DNA from 2 places in the Fructilactobacillus sp. YLN 2412 genome. Region 2 is predicted to be linked to the other one. Evidence: predicted binding sites of a transcription regulator. Region 2 holds the regulator's gene; the other holds the start of a gene.
What was found. Region 2 encodes NrdR, which represses ribonucleotide reductase genes. Its sites were predicted from a motif close to ACACNATATATNGTGT; they were not measured.
Positions count from the first base shown of each region.

Region 1 (10,331 bases), 280 kb from region 2:
TAAATTTTTATCTCAATTTAAAAGTTTTTTTATTAAAAATAATTAACGATCATATACATTCGATTGAATACGATCATTCTTAATATTACGTTTGCGTGCCTGACGATACATAAATTCAAATTTTTGTTTAGCAAGTTCAGTATGCGCAAGGAGCTGCTGGTCAACATCTGCAACTGCTTGTTCAGTTTGTCTGGCCTGATCCCAATCCTGTTTTAAATAATTAATTGAATTTAATAGTTCATCATCATAGATTTTTTCAAAATTTTTTCTTTTAAATCCAAACATGCATTACCTCACATTTCAGTTCGTCCTTCAACTGCTTTAAACAATGTCATCTCATCTGCATATTCAATGTCACTTCCAACAGATAAGCCTCGAGCCAAACGGGTAACTTTAATTCCTGCGGGTTTTAAAAGTCGAGATAAATACATTGCAGTAGCATCCCCTTCTGGAGTGGCATTAGTCGCAATGATTACTTCTTTAATTGCTTCATTTTTCTGCAGTCGCTTGATTAAAGAACTAATATTAATATCATCTGGCCCTTTACCTTCCATTGGAGATAAAACTCCATGTAAGACATGATATAGTCCATGGTAATCCTTCATTTTTTCCATCGTAACAACGTCTTTGGGCTGTTCAACAACCAAAAGTTCTGACTGATTACGAGTCTCATCAAGACAAATGTCACAAGGATCATTTTCAGTAATGTTGCCACAAATAGAACAAAACGTTAATTTCTTTTTCGTATCCATTAAGGCATTAGAAAATTTTTCAACGTCGTCTTTATCCATATCAATGGTATAAAATGCTAACCTTACAGCGGTCTTTTTCCCAATACCAGGTAGGTGCATGTAACTATCAATCAGTTTTGCAACTGGTTCTGGATATTGCATTTAAATCCCCTCTTTACATACCTGGAATATTCATTCCTTTGGTATATTTACCCATTTTACTTTGAGTGGTCTCTTCAATTTTAGCAAGTGCATCATTAACAGCACTAATTACTAAATCTGAGAGCATGTCAGGGTCATCTGGATCAATTGCTTCTGGTTTAACCTGCATATCTTTCATTTTACGATTACCACTAAAAGTAACAGTTACCATTTCTTCTGGAGAAACTCCTTTAAAATCTTGACTTTCAATTTCTCCTTGTTCAGCAGCCATTTTCTTTTGCATTTCCTGTGCCTGCTTCATAATCTTACCCATGTTCATTCCATTCATAATTAATTCTCCTTTATTATTTAATCATCTTCAATATTAACTAAATCATCGCCAAATAATTCTTTAGCTTTTAAAACTGAACTACTTGGCACTTCAGCATCTGACTGTTTAACTGATCGTTTGTTTTTTTTAATGGGATTTTTTTCTAAATATTCTTTACGAATCGCAGGCCACTCTTCATTGGGAACAAATAACAAATCTGCCACTCTTCCAAATATTTGATCCATTCCATTTTGTAAAGCATCCATTAAATCTTGATCGTTACCAGCTTTTTGATATAAAAAACCGTAATCAAACGCAACAACTACCCCATCATGACTAGCAGCAACTGGTTTTGAAACATGCATAATCGCCCGTTGTGTAACGGTCAATAACTGCATCAATTCATCCCAATGCTGCTGATATTCGCTAAGATCTTCCCTAGTAGCCGCACCTAAAACTGCAAAGATCTTGGTTAAGTTTACTTTAGGCTTTGGTTCTGAATCATGAGATTCACGACTACGAGGCTTCTTTTCTGGGGTCTTATTAGATATTTGAGGATTATTTACTGTTTGCTTTTGAAAATCATTTAATTGTTCAGTTAAACTAGCAATTTGCTCTTTTAATGATACCAATTCTTTGTTGGTTTCGCCATTATCAACTGCTTTAATGGGATCTTTTTGATTAGCCAAGCGAACTGTTAAAATATCAAGATAAACATCCGGATGATAAGTATAACGAATCTGTTGTTGAACGTTATTCATAGTTTCAACGTATTGATAAATTAATTTACTATCAATCATTTGTGCAATATCCGCAAATTTATCTCCTAACAAACCTAATTCACTATCGCTAACCATTTGGGAGTCTTGTTTGTATAACAGCAAATGTTGACAATAATCAATTAAATCCTCAATAAATTGACTAGCATCTTTTCCATTATCTAAGATTGTTTCAACCACTTGTAGCCCATCGCTAACATCACCTTTAATGACATCTTGCACGTATCGTTGTAAATCATCACGTGCCACGCTTCCGGTGACTTGAAGTGCGCTTTCATAAGTAATCTGATCATTACTATATGACAAGGCCTGATCTAAGATACTCAAAGCATCTCGCATCCCACCTTCAGCACTTTTAGCAATTACTTTTAAAGCTCTCTCATCATACTTAATATTTTTAGAAGTTAGAATTTTTTCCATCTGTTCTAAAATGTCTCTAGCCTTAATTCGTTTAAAATCAAATCGTTGCACCCGAGAAATGATAGTAGCAGGAATTTTATGCGGTTCAGTTGTAGCCAAAATAAAAATCACATGAGCCGGTGGTTCTTCCAAAGTTTTTAATAACGCATTAAAAGCACCCGTTGATAACATATGAACTTCATCAATAATATAAACTTTATATGTAGCTTCTGTCGGAGCATATTTAGCTTTGTCACGAATATTACGAATCTCTTCTACACCATTATTAGAAGCGGCATCAATTTCAATCACATCATTTAAAGATCCGTTATTAATGGCAATACAAGTTTCACATTCATTACAAGGTTCGCCATCTTTTAGATTTTTACAATTAACTGCTTTAGCTAAAATTTTAGCAGTTGAAGTTTTACCAGTTCCCCGCGGACCACTAAAAAGGTAGGCGTGGCTAGTTTGATCTGTTATTAATGCATTTTTTAATGTTTGCGTAATAACTTTTTGACCCACAATTTCATCAAAACGTTGTGGTCTCCAAACTCTGTACAAAGCCTGATAGCCCATGAAGAACTTCCTTTCTGTTTAAATCCAATTTACTTAACTATTATAGCTTGAATAATAGGCAAATGCCACGCAAAATAATTGTAAAAAAAATCTCCCAGTCAAATGACTGGGAGTTTATTAGCTAAATCAAGAAGCACAAAGCAGGAAATACTTAGTGCTGCTTCCTTCCGGACCTGACACGGTTCGTAAGTCTGCCTTTGCTTCAGGGCCTTACGGCAATTACTATATTAGCTCATAAATCTATAATTGTCTAGTTATTTACTTGATTTTCTTTTTGATTTAAAAAAAGATTGCATAATTTTAGCAGCTTGAGTTGCCTTTACTCCATCTAAAACTTCAACCTGATGATTTTGGCGTGGATCAGTCAATAATTTATATAAACTGTTAACCGTCCCACCCTTTTTATTGTTGGTTCCATAAACAACCCGTTTAATTCTAGAATTTAAAATCGCACCCGCACACATCAAACACGGTTCAACTGTTACGTACAAAGTGCAATCATTTAATCTCCAACTATGAAAAGCAACACAAGCTGCTTCAATGGCAATAATTTCGGCATGCTGAGTTGCAATCTCAGTATGTTCTCGTAAATTGTGTCCTGTGGATACCACTTTTCCATCTTTCACAATTACTGCTCCAATTGGGACTTCCCCCACTGAAGCAGCAAATCGAGCCTCTCGTAATGCAAGATTCATATAATATTCATCGTCTATTTTCATATTAATCTACCCGTCTACTGACTAGAATATAATATCCCTTGTCACGTTTGACTATTTTTACGTTTCCAAAAATTTGTTTCATTAATTTCTTAGCTGAGGGAGCTCCCTGCTTTTTTTGTAACACAACCGTCAGAGTCCCATTTTTTTCTAAATGATTAATTGATCCGGTAATCATTTGATCTACAATTTCTTTTCCAGCTCGGACTGGGGGATTAGTTACAATTGCAGCAAACCGACCAGTCACATTTTCATAAACATCAGATGGAAAAACAACAACGTTATGAATATCATTATTTTCAGCATTTCTTTTAGCTAAATCCATTGCCAAATTATTAACATCTACTAATTCAAACTGTCGTTTCGGATATTTTTTTGCCAAAAATAATCCGATTGGACCATAACCACAACCTAAATCTAAAACTTTTCCAGTTGGAATTTGATCTAAATCAACGTTATTAATTAAAACACGAGATCCATAATCCACTGTTTTTTTAGAAAACACTCCGTTGTCAGAAACAAAACGTAATGTTTGGTTCAACAATGAATAATTCCAATTTTTTTCTTCGTGTTTAACATCGGGATTCGGTGTATAATAATAGTTACTCAAAAAATCACATCCTAAAATTATTTTTTATGTTTCACACACCATATATAGTGTGTTTCCCAAAAAGGAGACGCTATATATGGTGTTTTCTTATTGAAAGATTGTCAAAACGTAGTAAAATTTAATCATGAACTTATAAGGAGCTGACGAATATGAATCATGTAACTGTATTTACTAAAAATAACTGTATGCAATGTAAAATGACGAAACGTTTCTTAACAGAACATAATGTTAGTTTTACTGAACAAAATACCACTGAAAAGCCAGAATTAATCACATATCTTAAGGAACAAGGATTTCAAGCTGTTCCAGTTGTTGAAAGTGACTTGTCTGAATCATTTAGCGGATTTCAACCAGGTCGACTTAATCAATTAGTTGCTAAAATCAGCTAATTTATTTATTTAAACCGATTACTTTCATTATACACATTAAGGAGAGTCAGTATATGTCGTTAAAGGACCAAAAAGACATAAGTTATTTCAGATTAAATAACGAAATTAACATTCCAAGCAAAGATGGAAAAATTAGACTTGAAAAAGATCAGGAAGCTCTAGATGCTTTTTTAAAAGAAAATGTTATTCCAAACACCGTTAAGTTTGATTCACTAAAAGATCGTTTCGATTATTTAACCAAAAACAAATATATTGAAACAGAATTTCTCAACAAGTATCCTTTTTCATTCGTAGAAAAAACATACCAATATTTACGAGAACAAAATTTTCATTTTAAGTCATTTATGGCAGCTTATAAATTCTACGCTCAATATGCCATGAAAACGAACGATGGAAATCAATATCTTGAGAATTATATCGATCGTGTTGCAATGAATGCCCTATACTTAGCTAATGGTAATCAAGAATTAGCATTGGAATTGGCTGATGAGCTGATTCACCAGCGTTTTCAACCCGCTACACCAACTTTTTTAAACGCTGGAAAAAAGCGACGTGGCGAACTAATTTCTTGTTTTTTAATTCAACCTACTGATGATATGGATAGCATTGGAAGAACAATTAATTCCGCACTACAACTTTCTAAAATTGGTGGTGGAGTGGGAATTAATCTTTCCAATTTAAGAGCTGCTGGAGATCCAATCAAACATATTCAAGGAGCTGCCAGCGGTGTCATGCCAGTTATGAAGTTACTTGAAGATAGCTTTAGCTACTCGAATCAGCTTGGACAACGTCAAGGTGCCGGAGTAGTATATTTAAGTGTTTTTCATCCTGATATCGTTGATTTCATGTCTGTTAAACAGGAAAATGCCGACGAAAAAATTCGAGTTAATACCCTTTCTCTTGGTATCACCGTTCCAGATAAATTTTACGAATTGGCTAAAAATGATCAACAAATGGCTCTTTTTAGCCCTTATGATGTTGAAAAAGAATATGGCGTTCCCTTTTCATATGTGGACATTACCAAAGAATATGACAACATGGTTAAAAATCCTAATATTCGCAAAAAATATATGAAGGCTCGTGATTTAGAAACTGAAATTGGTAAATTACAACAAGAGTCTGGATACCCTTACATTATGAATATTGATACTGCTAATCGGGAGAACCCTGTTGATGGAAAAATTGTTATGAGTAATCTCTGTTCTGAAATTATGCAGGTCCAAACTCCATCGATTATTAACGATTTACAACAGTATGATCAACTAGGAACTGATATCTCATGTAATCTAGGTTCAACAAATGTTGTTAACTTAATGAAATCACCTGATTTTGGAAAATCAGTAGATGCTATGGTTCGAGCTCTAACTTTCGTAACTGATTCTAGCAAAATCAATGTGGTGCCCTCAATTCGTCGTGGAAATGATTTAAGTCATTCTATTGGTGTCGGTGCAATGGGACTTCATTCTTATTTTGCTCTCAATCATATGTATTATGGCTCACCCGAATCAGTTGAATTTACGGGGGTTTATTTCATGTTACTTAATTATTGGACGCTGGTAGCTTCTAATAAAATTGCTAAAGAACGTGGAGAATCCTTTCATAACTTTGCTAAAAGTAAGTATGCTGATGGCAGTTATTTTGATAAATACATTAGTAAAGATTGGGGTCCTCAATCTGATAAAATCAAAAAACAATTTAAAGATGTCTTTATTCCAACTACTGCAGATTGGGAAAAACTTAAACAATCAGTCATGGAATATGGTCTTTACCATCAAAATCGTATGGCTGTTGCACCAAATGGATCAACAGCCTACATTGGGGATGCAACTGCTAGTTTGACTCCAATTGTTAGTCGTATTGAAGAACGACAAGAAGCTAAAATTGGTACAATCTTTTATCCTGCACCTTACCTTTCCAATGACACTTTAAAATATTATCAATCAGCTTATGACATTGATATGCGTAAGGAAATTGATATTTTCGCCGAAGCTCAAAAGCACGTTGATCAAAGTTTGAGTATGACAATGTTTATGCGTTCCACAATTCCAGAAGGCATGTATGAATGGAAGAATGGTCGCTCGGAAAAAATGTCAACCAGAGATTTAACTATTCTTAGAAATTATGCTCATAATAAAGGAATTAAATCAATTTATTACGTTAGAACATTTACTGATAATAACGATACCATTGGTGCTAATCAATGTGAAAGCTGTGTCATTTAGGAGGCAACAATTCAATGAATATGAACGAAGTGTTAACCGGTAAATTAAAAGGTAACTATAAAGCCATCAATTGGAATCAAGTCGCTGATGAAATTGATAAAGCAACTTGGCACAAGTTAACTGAACAATTTTGGCTTGATACCCGAGTACCCGTTTCAAATGATTTAAAAGATTGGCGTGAACTTGATGATGATCATCAGTGGTTAGTAGGTCACGTTTTTGGCGGATTAACATTGCTAGATACGCTCCAATCACAAGATGGAATGGCTGCATTACGAAACGATGCTACTACTCAACATGAAATTGCTGTTTTAAATAACATTCAATTTATGGAATCTGTTCATGCCAAAAGTTATTCAACTATTTTTTCTACTTTAAACACTCCTACAGAAATCAACGAAATTTTTGACTGGAGTGATACTGAAGAATATCTTCAAAATAAAACTAAAAAGATTTATACTCTGTATCATGACGATGGTAACCCCCTCAAGAAAAAAATTTCCAGTGTTTTTCTTGAGACATTCCTCTTTTATTCCGGATTCTTTACTCCTCTTTGGTATTTAGGCCATAACAAACTTACTAATGTAGCTGAAATCATCAAGTTAATTATTCGTGATGAATCAGTTCATGGGACTTACATCGGTTATAAGTTTCAAATTGCTTTTAATCAACTAGGAGAAAATGAACAAAAAGAGCTAAAAGATTGGATGTATAACTTTTTATATGATTTATATGAAAATGAAGAAAAATATACTCATCTATTATATGATGGCGTTGGCTGGACTGATAAAGTCTTAACTTTCATTCGCTATAACGCAAACAAAGCACTCATGAACTTAGGGCAGGAACCAATGTTTCCTGATACTGCCGAAGATGTTAATCCAGTTGTTATGAACGGAATTTCAACTTCTACGGTTAATCACGATTTCTTTTCCGAAGTAGGTAATGGTTACCGCTTAGGAAATGTTGAAACTATGGATGATGATGATTACAAGATTGGTTCTTGGGAAGACAAACGAAAAAACAAATAAATATTAAAAGACGTAAACGCGTGATAAACAACGTGTTTACGTCTTTTTTATTTACTATATTTTTTAAAATTAGATTTAATAAAATCAGCAGAATTTTGTAATTTATCCTTTTCTGAATTCGTTAAATTCAAGTTTACTTTTTCAACAACTCCCTCACGACCAATTATGACTGGATAAGATAGATAAACCCCATACTCTTCACGATAATTAGACACAGGAAGTTCAGCTCGAGCATCGCTTAAAACAATATTTGCAAGTCTGACAGCCGCAGTAGCAACCCCGTAATTAGTGTATCCTTTACCTTTAAATACGACAAAGCCACCATCTTTAGCATCCTGATCAATTTCTTGTAAATCTAGATTACGAGTTTTAGCTAATTCTTCTAAAGATTGATCAAGGGCGCGAACTGTTGACCAAGCGGTGAATTGAGAATTACCATGTTCACCTAAATTGTATCCACTTACCGAACGTGAATCGATATTTAATTTATTAGCAACTGCCCGTTTCATTCGAGCAGAATCTAATAAAGTTCCAGTTCCAATCACATGTTCTTTAGGTAATCCAGTAACTTCTTGATAAAGCTGAGTAATAACATCTACTGGATTGGTAATGGCAATAATAATTCCATTAAACCCAGCATCTCTGATTTTAGCAGCAACTTCCTTTACATTTTTGCTTGTAAACGGAAGTTCGGCAAAACGATCATTATCTGCGTTATCATTTAATCTAACATTTCCGAGGGCAGAAATAATCACATCTGCATCCTCTAAAGCTGCATAGTCGTTCACAATAATGTTAGTGTGAAATGGTAAATTGGGCATTGCTTCTTCAAAATCCAAAGCATCAGCATTAACTTTTGCTTCATTTTTATCAATCAAAACTAAATCATCTGCAAATCCACTAGCAACAATATAATGAGCTACTGTTGAACCAACATGTCCATCACCAACAATTCCAATTTTACGTGTCATTTTTCTACCTCCTATTTTTAATTAAATGTATTGTAACAATCATTTTAATAAATTAACATTATTTTTTTAATATTTTTGCAATTTGTGCAATATCTTCAGGAGTCGTCCGACAACATCCTCCAATAATAGTAGCACCTTGAGCTAACCAATTAGGTACTTCTTGTTGAAAAGTATCCACATGTGGAACTGTAGTCCAAGTTTTAGTTTTAGGATTATAAATATCGCCAGGGTTAGGATAAACTACAATTGGTAAATTAGAAATATTACGTATCAATTTTATAATTGGAGTAATATTTTCAATTTTTGTACAATTAACGCCAATTCCATCTATATTATCCTGCTGAGTTAACCATTTAATCACAACTCTTAAATCCGTTCCATCACCTAATTTCGTTGCATCTTTGATACTTAAACTAATCCAATACGGAATTTTATCCGGTAAGTCATTAATAATTTTTACTAAAGCTTTGACTTCTTGAAAATTTGGAATAGTGTCAATTGATAATAAATCGGATCCTGAATCTATTAATGTTTCAATCTTTTCTTGATGAAAATTCTGATAATCATGAAAAGATAACTCATAATTACCGGTATATTCTGCTCCATTAGCTAAATAGGCCCCATATGGACCAACACATCCAGCAACTAATCCATTAGAATTATAATCATCACGAGCCTGTTTAGCAATTTTAACTCCTGATTTTATTAACTCGATTGCCTCATCATGCTTAATTCCATTTTTAGCAAATGCTACTACATTAGCTTGATAGGTATCCGTAATTGCAATGTCAGCTCCTGCTTTAAAATAACTGGCATGAACTTGATAAATTGCCTCAGGATTATCAATTAATGCGTTCGCGGACCATAGTTCATCATTCGTTTTAACACCTAATTTTTCTAGCTCGGTTCCCATAGCCCCATCTAACACTAATCTTTGTTTTAGTCTTTGCTTAACGGCTTCCTTTGTCATGTGCGACCCCTTTCCTTCTTTCGTGTTTAAGTTTAACTTCATAAAATATGTAACAAATTAAAACAAATGGAATTGTATAATACAATGCAATTCTTTGATTTGGATCAAACCAAATTAAAATGCAGGATAAAAAACATAAAACAAAAGCAGCAATCGGAGTCCAAGGATAAAATGGGGTTCGATATGCAAGATCACTTAACTTTTTACCACTTGCAAGATATTTTTTTCTAAATTGCAATTCTGACAGAGCAATTGCCATCCATACAAACACAACTGCCAAACCAGAAATTGAAACTAATACCAAATAGACTGAACCTGCAGCATAAACTGCTGAAAATAAAGCAAAAATACCACCAATCATACTAGCTGTTAGGGCATAGATAGGAATCTCATGACGATTAGTTTTTTGAAACACTTTAGAAATTAATCCCTCATTTGCTAGGGACCATAACATCCTAGTTG
Region 1 covers NZ_CM183165.1:1,048,495-1,058,825, forward strand. Annotated here, with positions in the region: gene AC0GLR_RS05310 (YaaL family protein) at 43-285, opposite strand; gene recR (recombination mediator RecR) at 294-893, opposite strand; gene AC0GLR_RS05320 (YbaB/EbfC family nucleoid-associated protein) at 907-1,224, opposite strand; gene dnaX (DNA polymerase III subunit gamma/tau) at 1,242-2,960, opposite strand; RNA gene ffs (signal recognition particle sRNA small type) at 3,078-3,174, opposite strand; gene tadA (tRNA adenosine(34) deaminase TadA) at 3,215-3,679, opposite strand; gene AC0GLR_RS05340 (class I SAM-dependent methyltransferase) at 3,681-4,286, opposite strand; gene nrdH (glutaredoxin-like protein NrdH) at 4,436-4,675, shown strand; gene nrdE (class 1b ribonucleoside-diphosphate reductase subunit alpha) at 4,729-6,897, shown strand; gene nrdF (class 1b ribonucleoside-diphosphate reductase subunit beta) at 6,912-7,928, shown strand; gene AC0GLR_RS05360 (L-lactate dehydrogenase) at 7,976-8,899, opposite strand; gene mmuM (homocysteine S-methyltransferase) at 8,958-9,869, opposite strand; gene AC0GLR_RS05370 (amino acid permease) at 9,850-10,331, opposite strand, start outside.
Region 1: a site for NrdR is predicted at 4,322-4,337, ahead of nrdH (glutaredoxin-like protein NrdH). Genes of this name have one in related genera too.

Region 2 (10,331 bases):
AAGTTACAGAATTTATTCGTACTCAGGGTAGCCCACATTATGAATTTGAGCCTAAATCATTACTAAAAAGTGTTGACAAAGCAGCTAGTCATGATGATTTATGGCAACAAATTTTACAATATGTTGCAAATGAAGATACGATTTCTACTTCAAAATTACAAAGAACATTTTCAATTGGATATAATCGAGCAGCTAATATCATTGATGATTTAGAAAGAAATAATTTTGTTTCTTCACAACATGGTGCAAAGCCTCGTGACATTTATTTGAATGAGGCTGATTTAAAAAAGCTTAATATTTAGTGTTTAGACTTTCGAGTTAGAAATTGATATCATTTTAACTATATAAAATAAAAGGAGAACATCCATAAATAATGATAAATAATGAACCTGAATTAAACAAAGATACCACTTATTTTTTCGTTGGAATTAAGGGAACGGGAATGAGTGCCATGGCATTAGTAGTTCATGACATGGGATGCAAAGTTGAAGGATCAGATATTGAAAAATATACTTTTACTCAAAAAGGATTAGAAGATGAAGGCATTTCAGTATATCCATTTAATCCCGATAATATTAAACCTGGTATGACTTTAATCGTTGGGAATGCTTTTAAAGATGACCAGCCTGAAGTTGTTCGTGCCAAAGAAATGGGTTTGCCAATTTACCGTTATCCAGAATTTTTAGAAGAATTGATTAAAAATTTTACCAGCATTGCTGTTTGTGGAGCTCATGGGAAAACAAGTACTTCTGGATTATTGGCCCATGTTTTAAGTGGAATTGCACCAACTGATTACCTTGTTGGAGATGGAACGGGTAATGCTACTCCTGATGCTAGATTTTTTGTATATGAAGCTGATGAATATCGAAGACACTTTATGCCAACATATCCAGATTATGCAATTATGACAAACATTGATTTTGATCATCCTGATTATTATAAAGGTATTGATGATGTTTTTGATGCTTTTCAAACTTTTGCTTCACACGTTAAAAAAGGGATTTTTGCTTGGGGTGATGATCCATATTTACGTAAAATTGATGCTGATGTTCCAGTTTATTATTATGGAACAAAAGAAAAGGATGATTTTCGTGCGACTGATATTAAAAGGACTACTACTGGATCAACATTTAATGTTGTTTTTCGTGGCAAAAATTTAGGTCGTTTTGAAATTCCATTATTTGGTGAACATAATGTACTTAATACCCTTGCAGTAATAGCAGTTGCTTATTTTGAAGAAGTTGATTTAGATGAAATTAAAAGAGAATTATTAACTTTTAAAGGTGTAAAAAGACGGTTTTCGCAAATTAAAATCGGTGATATGACTATTATTGATGATTATGCTCATCATCCATCTGAAATTAAAGCAACTTTAGATGCAGCAAGACAAGAGTATCCTAATAAAGAAATCATTGTAGTTTTTCAACCACACACCTTTAGTAGAACAATTGCTTATTTAGATGATTTTGCTAAAACTTTGGGAAAAGCTGATAAGGTATTTGTGACTAAAATTTATGGATCTCCTCGTGAGAAATCTGGTCATGTTACTAGTCAAGATTTGGTTGACAAAATTGATAACGGTAATTTGATTAGTGAGGACAATATGTCACCATTATTAGATTATAAGAATGCCGTCATCATTTTTATGGGTGCTGGTGATATCCAAAAATATGAACGAACATACGAAGAATTACTTAGTCATTTGAGTAAAAAAGTAAATTAAGAACTTTATTTGACACTTTTAACATCTTTGGTGTTATGATTCAACTACGATAACGATATCTCAATAGACTTTTAGGTTTTTAAACACGACTGAATTAGAACGAGCTTGTTAATTAATAATTAATAAAAATTTTTGATTTTTTAGTTTTAAAGTAATGAAATAATAGTACTGATTAATTTCTTCCTGTCTATTAGAGTTATCGTTATCAAGAGAATATATTCTTGGCGTCCTGCTGTGGCCACAGCGGGACGTTTTTTATTGAAAAATTTTAGTGAACAATATTAGATAATCATCATGAAGTATAATAAAATTAGTATAAAAGATTATAATTATGATGAAATAAAGATATTGAATATCAGCAAATATTCCTAGAGGAGTTGCATTTATGTCCGACAAAAAATTATTATTAATTGATGGTAACTCACTTACCTATAAAGCTTTTTTTGCATTATATACGTCACTTGATCGTTTTACTAATCATGATGGGTTACATACAAATGCTATCTATGGTTTTAACCGTATGTTGGATGATATTTTGGCAAAGGTTAAACCAACTGCTATTTTAGCGGCTTTTGATGCTGGTAAAACAACTTTCAGAACAAAAATGTACGATGATTACAAAGCTGGTCGAGCTAAGATGCCAGAAGAATTAAAAGAACAATTTCCTTATGTAATGGATTTATTGCACGCTCGTGGGATTAAAACATATGAATTAAAAAATTATGAAGCTGATGATATTATTGGAACTATGGCACAAAATGCGGAGTCAGAAGGATACCAAGTTGAGATAATAACTGGAGATCGTGATTTGACTCAGCTTTGTTCAGAAAAAACAACTGTTGCTGTTTCTAAAAAAGGAGTTAGTGATATTGAAGCATACACTCCTAAATACGTGGAAAAAACTTTGGGAATAAAGCCTAGTCAGATTATTGATATAAAAGGCCTTCAAGGTGATAATTCTGATAACTATCCTGGAGTTGAAAAAGTTGGACCCAAAACTGCAATTAAGTTAATTAAACAGTTTGGAACGATTGAAAATCTTTATCAACATTTGGATGAGGTATCAGGGAAGAAGCTAAAAGAACATTTAGAAAATGATCAGAATCAGGCCTTTTTGTCAAAAAAATTAGCTACTATTGATCGAAATGTACCATTGGAAATTAAATTATCCGATTTAGCATATCAAGGTTTAAATCAAGAAGAGTTGATTGATTTTTATAAAAAAATGGGGTTTAAATCTTTTTTAAAAGATTTTAAAAGTGATGAATCTAGTTCAGAACATAAGCTTCCAAACGTCAATTACGAAATCTTAACAGAAGCAAATAGTAACGATTTAAATCAACTTGGTGATAATTTAACTTTTAATCTAGAAATGTTAACTATGAATTATCATAATGCAAAACAAATTGGTTTAGTAATTGGCAATGGGGAAAAATGGTTTGTTAGTAAAGATTTAAATTTGTTACAAAATGAAAATGTTAAAAATTTATTAGAAAATTCTTCAATTAAGAAAAATGTATTTGATAACAAATCACAGATTGTTGGTTTGCATCGAAATAATGTTACTTTAAATGGTGTCGATTTTGATATGTTGTTAGTTTCATATTTGTTAAATACGTTGGATAATGCCGATGATATTGGTGAAGTAGCTAATCGACATGGATATGATGGTGTTTTACCTGATCAAGATATTTATGGTAAGGGAAAAAGTATTAAGGTACCTGATGATAAAATTCTTTATGAGCATATGACTCGCAAAGCTTTGGCTATTAGTAAATTAAAAGATGAAATGTTAATAGATTTAGAAAAACATCAACAAACTGATTTGTATCGTCTGTTAGAGTTGCCCCTTTCACAAGTTTTGAGTGAAATGGAAATTGAGGGTATTACTGTCGATGTTGATAAGTTGGAAGAATTAAAGAGTAAATTTACTGAACGAGTTTCAGAATTAAAACAAACCATCTATCAAGAAGCTGGAGAAGAATTTAACATTGGTTCACCAAAGCAGTTGGGTAATATTTTATTTGAAAAAATGGGATTACCAATCTTAAAGAAAACTAAAACTGGTTATTCCACTTCTGTAGATATTTTGGAAAAACTTGCTCCTGATTATCCAATCATTGATAATATTTTGATTTATCGTCAGTTAACCAAATTAATTTCTACTTACATCGACGGAATTAAAAGTGATATTGGCAAAGATCAAAAGGTGCATACAAGATATCTTCAAACTCTTACGCAAACTGGAAGATTATCGTCTGTTGATCCAAACTTACAAAACATACCGGTTCGAACTGAGGAAGGTCGAAAGATTCGAGAAGCTTTTGTACCTAGTCATAAGGGGTGGAAATTATTTTCTTCTGATTATTCGCAAATTGAATTGCGGGTTTTGGCTGCGATATCAGGGGATAAAAATATGAAAGCGGCTTTTGATAGTGGAGAAGATATTCATGCTGTCACAGCACGCAGAATATTTGAGTTGGCTGATGATGCAGAAGTAACTCCTGAACTAAGAAGACAAGCTAAGGCAGTAAACTTTGGAATTGTTTATGGAATTAGCTCATATGGATTAGCCCATAATACAGGTATTTCTCCAAAAGATGCTAAAAAATTCATTGATAAATATTTCAAAGAATACCCAGAAGTAAAGCAATATACTGAAGATATTGTTGAATTTGCTAAAAAAAATGGTTATGTTGAGACAATTTCTAAAAGGCGAAGATACATTCCAGAAATTAATTCAAAGCGATTTCAACAACGTCAATTTGCTGAAAGAATTGCAATGAACTCACCTATTCAAGGAAGTGCAGCTGATATTATCAAAGCTGCTATGATTAAAATGCAACAGATTTTAAAAGAGAAAGGAATGAAAGCTAAAATGTTGCTTCAAATTCATGACGAATTAATATTTGAAGCTCCAGAAGCAGAAATTCCAAAATTAGAAAAATTAGTTCCAAAAGTGATGGACTCAATTGTGAAGACGAGTCCTCTGTTACAAAATTCAGATGTTGATTTTAATGTTCCGTTAAAAGTTGAAAGCCATTATGGCGATAATTGGTATGATATTAAAAAATAGACAGTAGGTGTAATGATGCCAGAATTACCAGAAGTAGAAACAGTTCGTAAAGGATTAATGAATTTAGTTGCGGGAGCAAAAATTAAATCTGTTGAAGTTATTTATCCTAAGATGTTAAATGTTTCACCAGAAGAATTTAAAGAAAAATTAGCTGGAAAAGAAATTATTAAAATTGAACGCCGTGGAAAATATCTCTTATTTCGTTTAAGCGATGATTTAACGTTGGTTTCTCATTTGCGAATGGAAGGTAAATATGAGATTCAACCTGAAGGTACAGAGCGTCCTAAGCATACTAATATTGTTTTTCATTTAACTGATGGACGAGAGTTACGCTATAAAGATACAAGAATGTTTGGAAAAATGTATTTGGTTAAAAACGAAAACGTCTTTGATTTATCAGGTTTAAATAAAATTGGACCTGAGCCAACTGATGAAAATTTGAAATTTGATTATTTAAAACATCAGTTGCATAAATCCCATCGTAAAATTAAGGCATTTTTGTTGGATCAGTCTAATTTAGCTGGATTGGGTAATATTTATTGTGATGAAGTACTATGGATGTCTAAGATTAACCCAGAACAACAAACAAATTATTTAAGTGACTCAGAAATTGAATTATTACGTGAAAATATTATTAAAGAAATCGCTGCAGCAATTAAAGGTCATGGGACTACCGTTCATTCATATTCTAATGCCTATGGGAAAGCAGGAGAGTTTCAAAATCAATTGCATGCATATGGTAAAAAAGGAGAAAAATGCGAACGTTGTGGAACTGTGATGAAAAAAATTAAAGTGGCCCAGCGTGGTACTACATTTTGTCCCACCTGCCAAACTATTCATGGTGATTTAAGTGACTAAAATAATTGGATTAACCGGAAGTATAGCAACTGGTAAATCAACAGTTGCAAGAATAATTGAAAAAGAAGGCATTCCAGTTCTTGATTTAGATAAAATGACTCATGATTTAGAAAATCATAATCAAGAAGTCATTGAAATTATAGGGAAATGTTTTGGAAAAGATGTTGTTAGCTCTGGAAGTGTTGATCGGCATAAATTAGGAAAAATTGTATTTAGTAATCCTAGTAAAATGAGAGCATTAGTAAGAATAATTAATCCCTTTTTATTTAAATTAATTGAAAAAAATACTAAAGGTCGTTTAACAATTCTTGACGCTCCAACTTTGTTTGAAAATGGATTTCAAATTATGACTGATAATGTTTTAATGATAACTTGTGATCCGGTAATTCAGATGAGTCGACTACAAAAACGTGATAATATTTCTATTAGTAAAGCTAATCAATTAATTTCAGCTCAATGGCCGCAATCTTTAAAAAAAGAATTAGCTGATGAATTAATCGATAGTTCCAACGGATTTATAGATTTAAAGCAGCAAGTATTAAAATGGTTAGATAAACTGAGGTGAGATGAATGAAATGTCCAAAGTGTTTCCATACTTCATCAAAAGTTATTGAGAGTCGACCAATTGAGAGTAGAAAAGCAATTAGGCGACGTCGTGAATGTGAAAAATGTGGACATCGGTTTACTACTTTTGAAACAATTGAAGATACACCAATGTTAGTAGTTAAAAAAGATGGAGCTCGTGAAGAATTTAGTTCAGAAAAAATTCTTCGTGGTATTATTAGATCTTGTGAAAAAAGACCGGTGTCAATGGAACAGATGAACAAGATTGTGTCTGAAACAGAAAAAAATATTGAGAATCAAGATACTGGGAGTCATGAGGTTTCAAGTGAAGCTATTGGGAAATACGTAATGGCAGGATTAAAAAAAGTAGATGAAATTGCTTATATTCGTTTTGCTAGTGTTTATCGTCAGTTTAAAGATATGAACGAATTTTATAGTAAAATGAAAGAACTAATGGGTGATTCTACAGAATCAGAAGAGCAAACAAATGGACATAACTAACAATAAGATTATTAATCCTAAAACTAACTATCATGTTTTTAAGCATCAACCATTAGATAACCAGAATCGACAAAGTTTAGATGAATTGTATTTGCCAATTATTGGAAATAACGCTTATGCTTTGATTAATCAGCTTTGGCATAGTGATGATCGCGAACACGAACATTTTGAATTGATGTCTAATCTTGGAGTCGATGGAAATGAATTATATAATGCTAGATTAAAATTAGAGGGTTCTGGGCTATTAAAAGTTTATGTTGACGAATCTGGAAGTGACAAATATCTTTTAGAAAATCCTTTGTCTAGTGTACGATTTTTTAATGATAATCTTTTAAGTGAAGTGCTTTTAGAGATGGTCGGGGAATCTCAATTCCTGAATCTATCACATAAATTATTACCTAAGCAATTTGATTTTTCTGCTTTTGATGATCAAACACATAATTTTTTACAGGCATTTTCAATTCATTCAGAAAATATTACGAACCAACCAAATATGATTAAACAAGTCCATGATTATACGGAAGGCACTTTAGATAAACGGAATCAGTCTGACAATTTTAATAATTTGGATTTTGATTTGATATTAACTATTTTACAAAATTCATTTGTAAATATAGATGATGTGAAAAAAAACAAATCTTTGTTTAGTTCAACAAAATTATTATATGGTACTGATGAAGTTGAAATGGCTAAAATAATTGAAAAAGCAACCAGCTTAGTAAATAATCATTTTGATGTGCAAAAGTTCAAAATATTAATTTCACGTGCTCATCAAATTCAATTTAATCCAGTTAGTCAGGATGATGATCCAGTTGTTGTTAAAAATAATGTGTCAGAGATTGAATCTTTAACTATTCAAGAACAACAGTTGGTTAAAATTGCACAAACTACAGCTCCACTTGTATTTTTAAATTCACTTAAAAAAGAAAAAAAAGGTTTTGCAACTTCTTCTGAAGAACGTACAATCAGTCAACTAGTCGAGAGAAATGTTTTAAAAAGCGAAGTAGTAAATATACTGATTTATTTGTTACTCGTTGATAGGGACTATCCTACTTTAAATAAAAATTTAGTTGATACGATTGCTAATGACTGGTCGCAACAAGATATTAATAGTGCAAGTCAAGCTCTTAACGAGATTAAAACACGTGATAGTAAAATTGATGAGAAAAAAGTTGCTAGAAAAAAACAAAATCAGCGAAAAAATAATATTAAAGAAACATTGCCTGATTGGGCTCAAAACGATGCTAAATTTGTTAAAGATGAGGTTATTTCAAAAGAACAACAACATAAAATTGCTGACAAATTAAAACAATTAAAAAAAGATGAGGGGAGTGAAAAGTAGTGGAAGATGTTGGAAAAGAATTAAAACGAACAATGGAATCTCATAATTTAAAACAACATTATCGAGAAATTTTAAATAGTGTATATGATGATGATGACGTAAAAAATTTTTTAAAAATAAATCAAAATAAACTTGATAAAAATGCAGTTGAAAAGTCTGCTTCAAAATTGTATGAGTTCGTTAATGAAAAGAAAAAGTTAGTAAACGGAAATGGCAATTTTGCTAAGGGATATCAGCCGACTTTAATTTTAAATGATCACTTGATTGACGTATCATATCAGCCAACAAAAGAGCATCTAAGCTTAGAAAGACAAAAAAAATTAGCTAAAAATTTTAAAACAGTTGGAATGACAGCAGATATCAAAAATGTCAATTTAGATGATTATGAACAAACAGCTGACAGAGCAGTTGCTCTTGAAACTTCAATTGATTTTATTCAAGATTACGAAACTAATCCTAAATCATTTCATAAAGCACTTTATTTCTATGGTCCATTTGGAGTAGGTAAAACATATTTATTAGCTGCGGTTGCTCATCGTCTATCTGATGATGGATTTCAAACATTATTGCTTCATTTTCCGAGTTTTGCAGTTGATATTAAAAATGCTATTAACAATAACCAGGTGGCAGATAAATTGGATAGTGTTAAAAAGATTCCAGTTTTAATAATTGATGACATTGGTGCAGATTCAATGTCTACTTGGATTAGAGATGATATTTTAGGTGTTATTTTAGAATATCGGATGCAGCATGAGCTACCAACATTTTTTAGTTCTAATTTTTCAATGGAACAATTAGAACAAGAACATCTTTCAACTACCTCTCGAGGCGATGTAGAACCTTTAAAAGCCAAGCGATTAATGGAAAGAATTAAATTTTTAGCTCGTCCAATTCAAGTTGGAGGCCGGAATCGTAGAAATAATTAAGATTATAGCTTGACATCCATATGACTGATAGTTAAAATGTCAATAAGGATATGGAATAATAATTGATTCACAGAGAGAACAGTATATTCTGGAAACTGTTTGTTGATTTTATTATTTTACCACCTTACTAAATCAAAAATTAATATGTGGTTAACGAAGATATTCATATTTTTATGAATAAATTTGGGTGGAACCGCGTCTAATGACGCCCCTGGTATTATAATACCAGGGGCATTTTTTATAGGAGGAAAATAGCATGGCAGAGTTAACATTTGAATTTCCTGATGGAAACAAAAAAGAATTTGATCGTGGAATTACTGTTGAAGAAATTGCTAAATCAATTTCTGTTAGTTTAGCTAAAAAAGCTGTTGCTGGTAAGGTTGATGGAAAATTAGTTGATGTAATGCAACCTTTGAATCAAGGCGGCAAGATTGAAATTATTACTTCTGGAACTCAAGATGGACTTCAAGTATTACGTCAAGGGGCAGCACAATTATTAGAAGCTGTAGTAAAAAAAGAGTTTCCTGAAATAAGAATTGGTGAAATTTCAGCTGATGAAGATGGTTTTTATGTTGACACTGATAAAGAAGACCGTCAGGTTAGTGCTGATGAATTAGATACTCTTGCTGAAAAAATGAAAAAAGTTATTAAAAATGATGCAAGTGTAAAGCGAGTTTATTTAAGTAAAGAAGATGCACTTAAAGAAGTTGATGGTGATCCATATCAAGCTGAATTAATTAATAAGATTAATTCAGATAATGTATTATTTTATGATATTGATGGTATTTTAACTTTGTCACAAGGAGTAGTAGCTCCTAGTTTAAAAGATTTAAAACATTTTAAATTATTGTCAGTTGCTGGCGCTTATTGGGAAGGGAAATCTTCCAATCCAATGTTACAAAGAATTTATGGAACTGCTTTTTATAAAGAAGCCGAATTAAAAGCAGATTTACAACAACGTCAAGAAGCAAAAGAACGTGATCATCGTGTAATTGGTAATAATCTTGATTTATTCTTTGTAGACCCTAAAGTTGGAGCTGGTTTACCATATTGGATGCCAAATGGTGCTACTATTCGTCGTACGATTGAAAGATATATTACAGACAAAGAAATCTCTCATGGATATCAACATGTTTATACTCCTGTTTTGGCTAATCTTGATTTATATAAACAATCAGGTCATTGGGATCACTATCGAGAAGATATGTTTCCACCAATGGAAATGGATGATGATGAAATGCTTGAATTGCGTCCAATGAATTGTCCTTCTCATATTCAGATTTACAAACATCATATTCGTTCATATCGTGAATTACCTTTGCGAATTGCTGAATTAGGAAT
Region 2 covers NZ_CM183165.1:772,379-782,709, reverse strand. Annotated here, with positions in the region: gene AC0GLR_RS03825 (DNA translocase FtsK) at 1-302, shown strand, start outside; gene murC (UDP-N-acetylmuramate--L-alanine ligase) at 374-1,723, shown strand; gene polA (DNA polymerase I) at 2,109-4,799, shown strand; gene mutM (DNA-formamidopyrimidine glycosylase) at 4,815-5,657, shown strand; gene coaE (dephospho-CoA kinase) at 5,650-6,222, shown strand; gene nrdR (transcriptional regulator NrdR) at 6,228-6,722, shown strand; gene AC0GLR_RS03795 (DnaD domain protein) at 6,709-8,064, shown strand; gene dnaI (primosomal protein DnaI) at 8,064-8,990, shown strand; gene thrS (threonine--tRNA ligase) at 9,247-10,331, shown strand, end outside.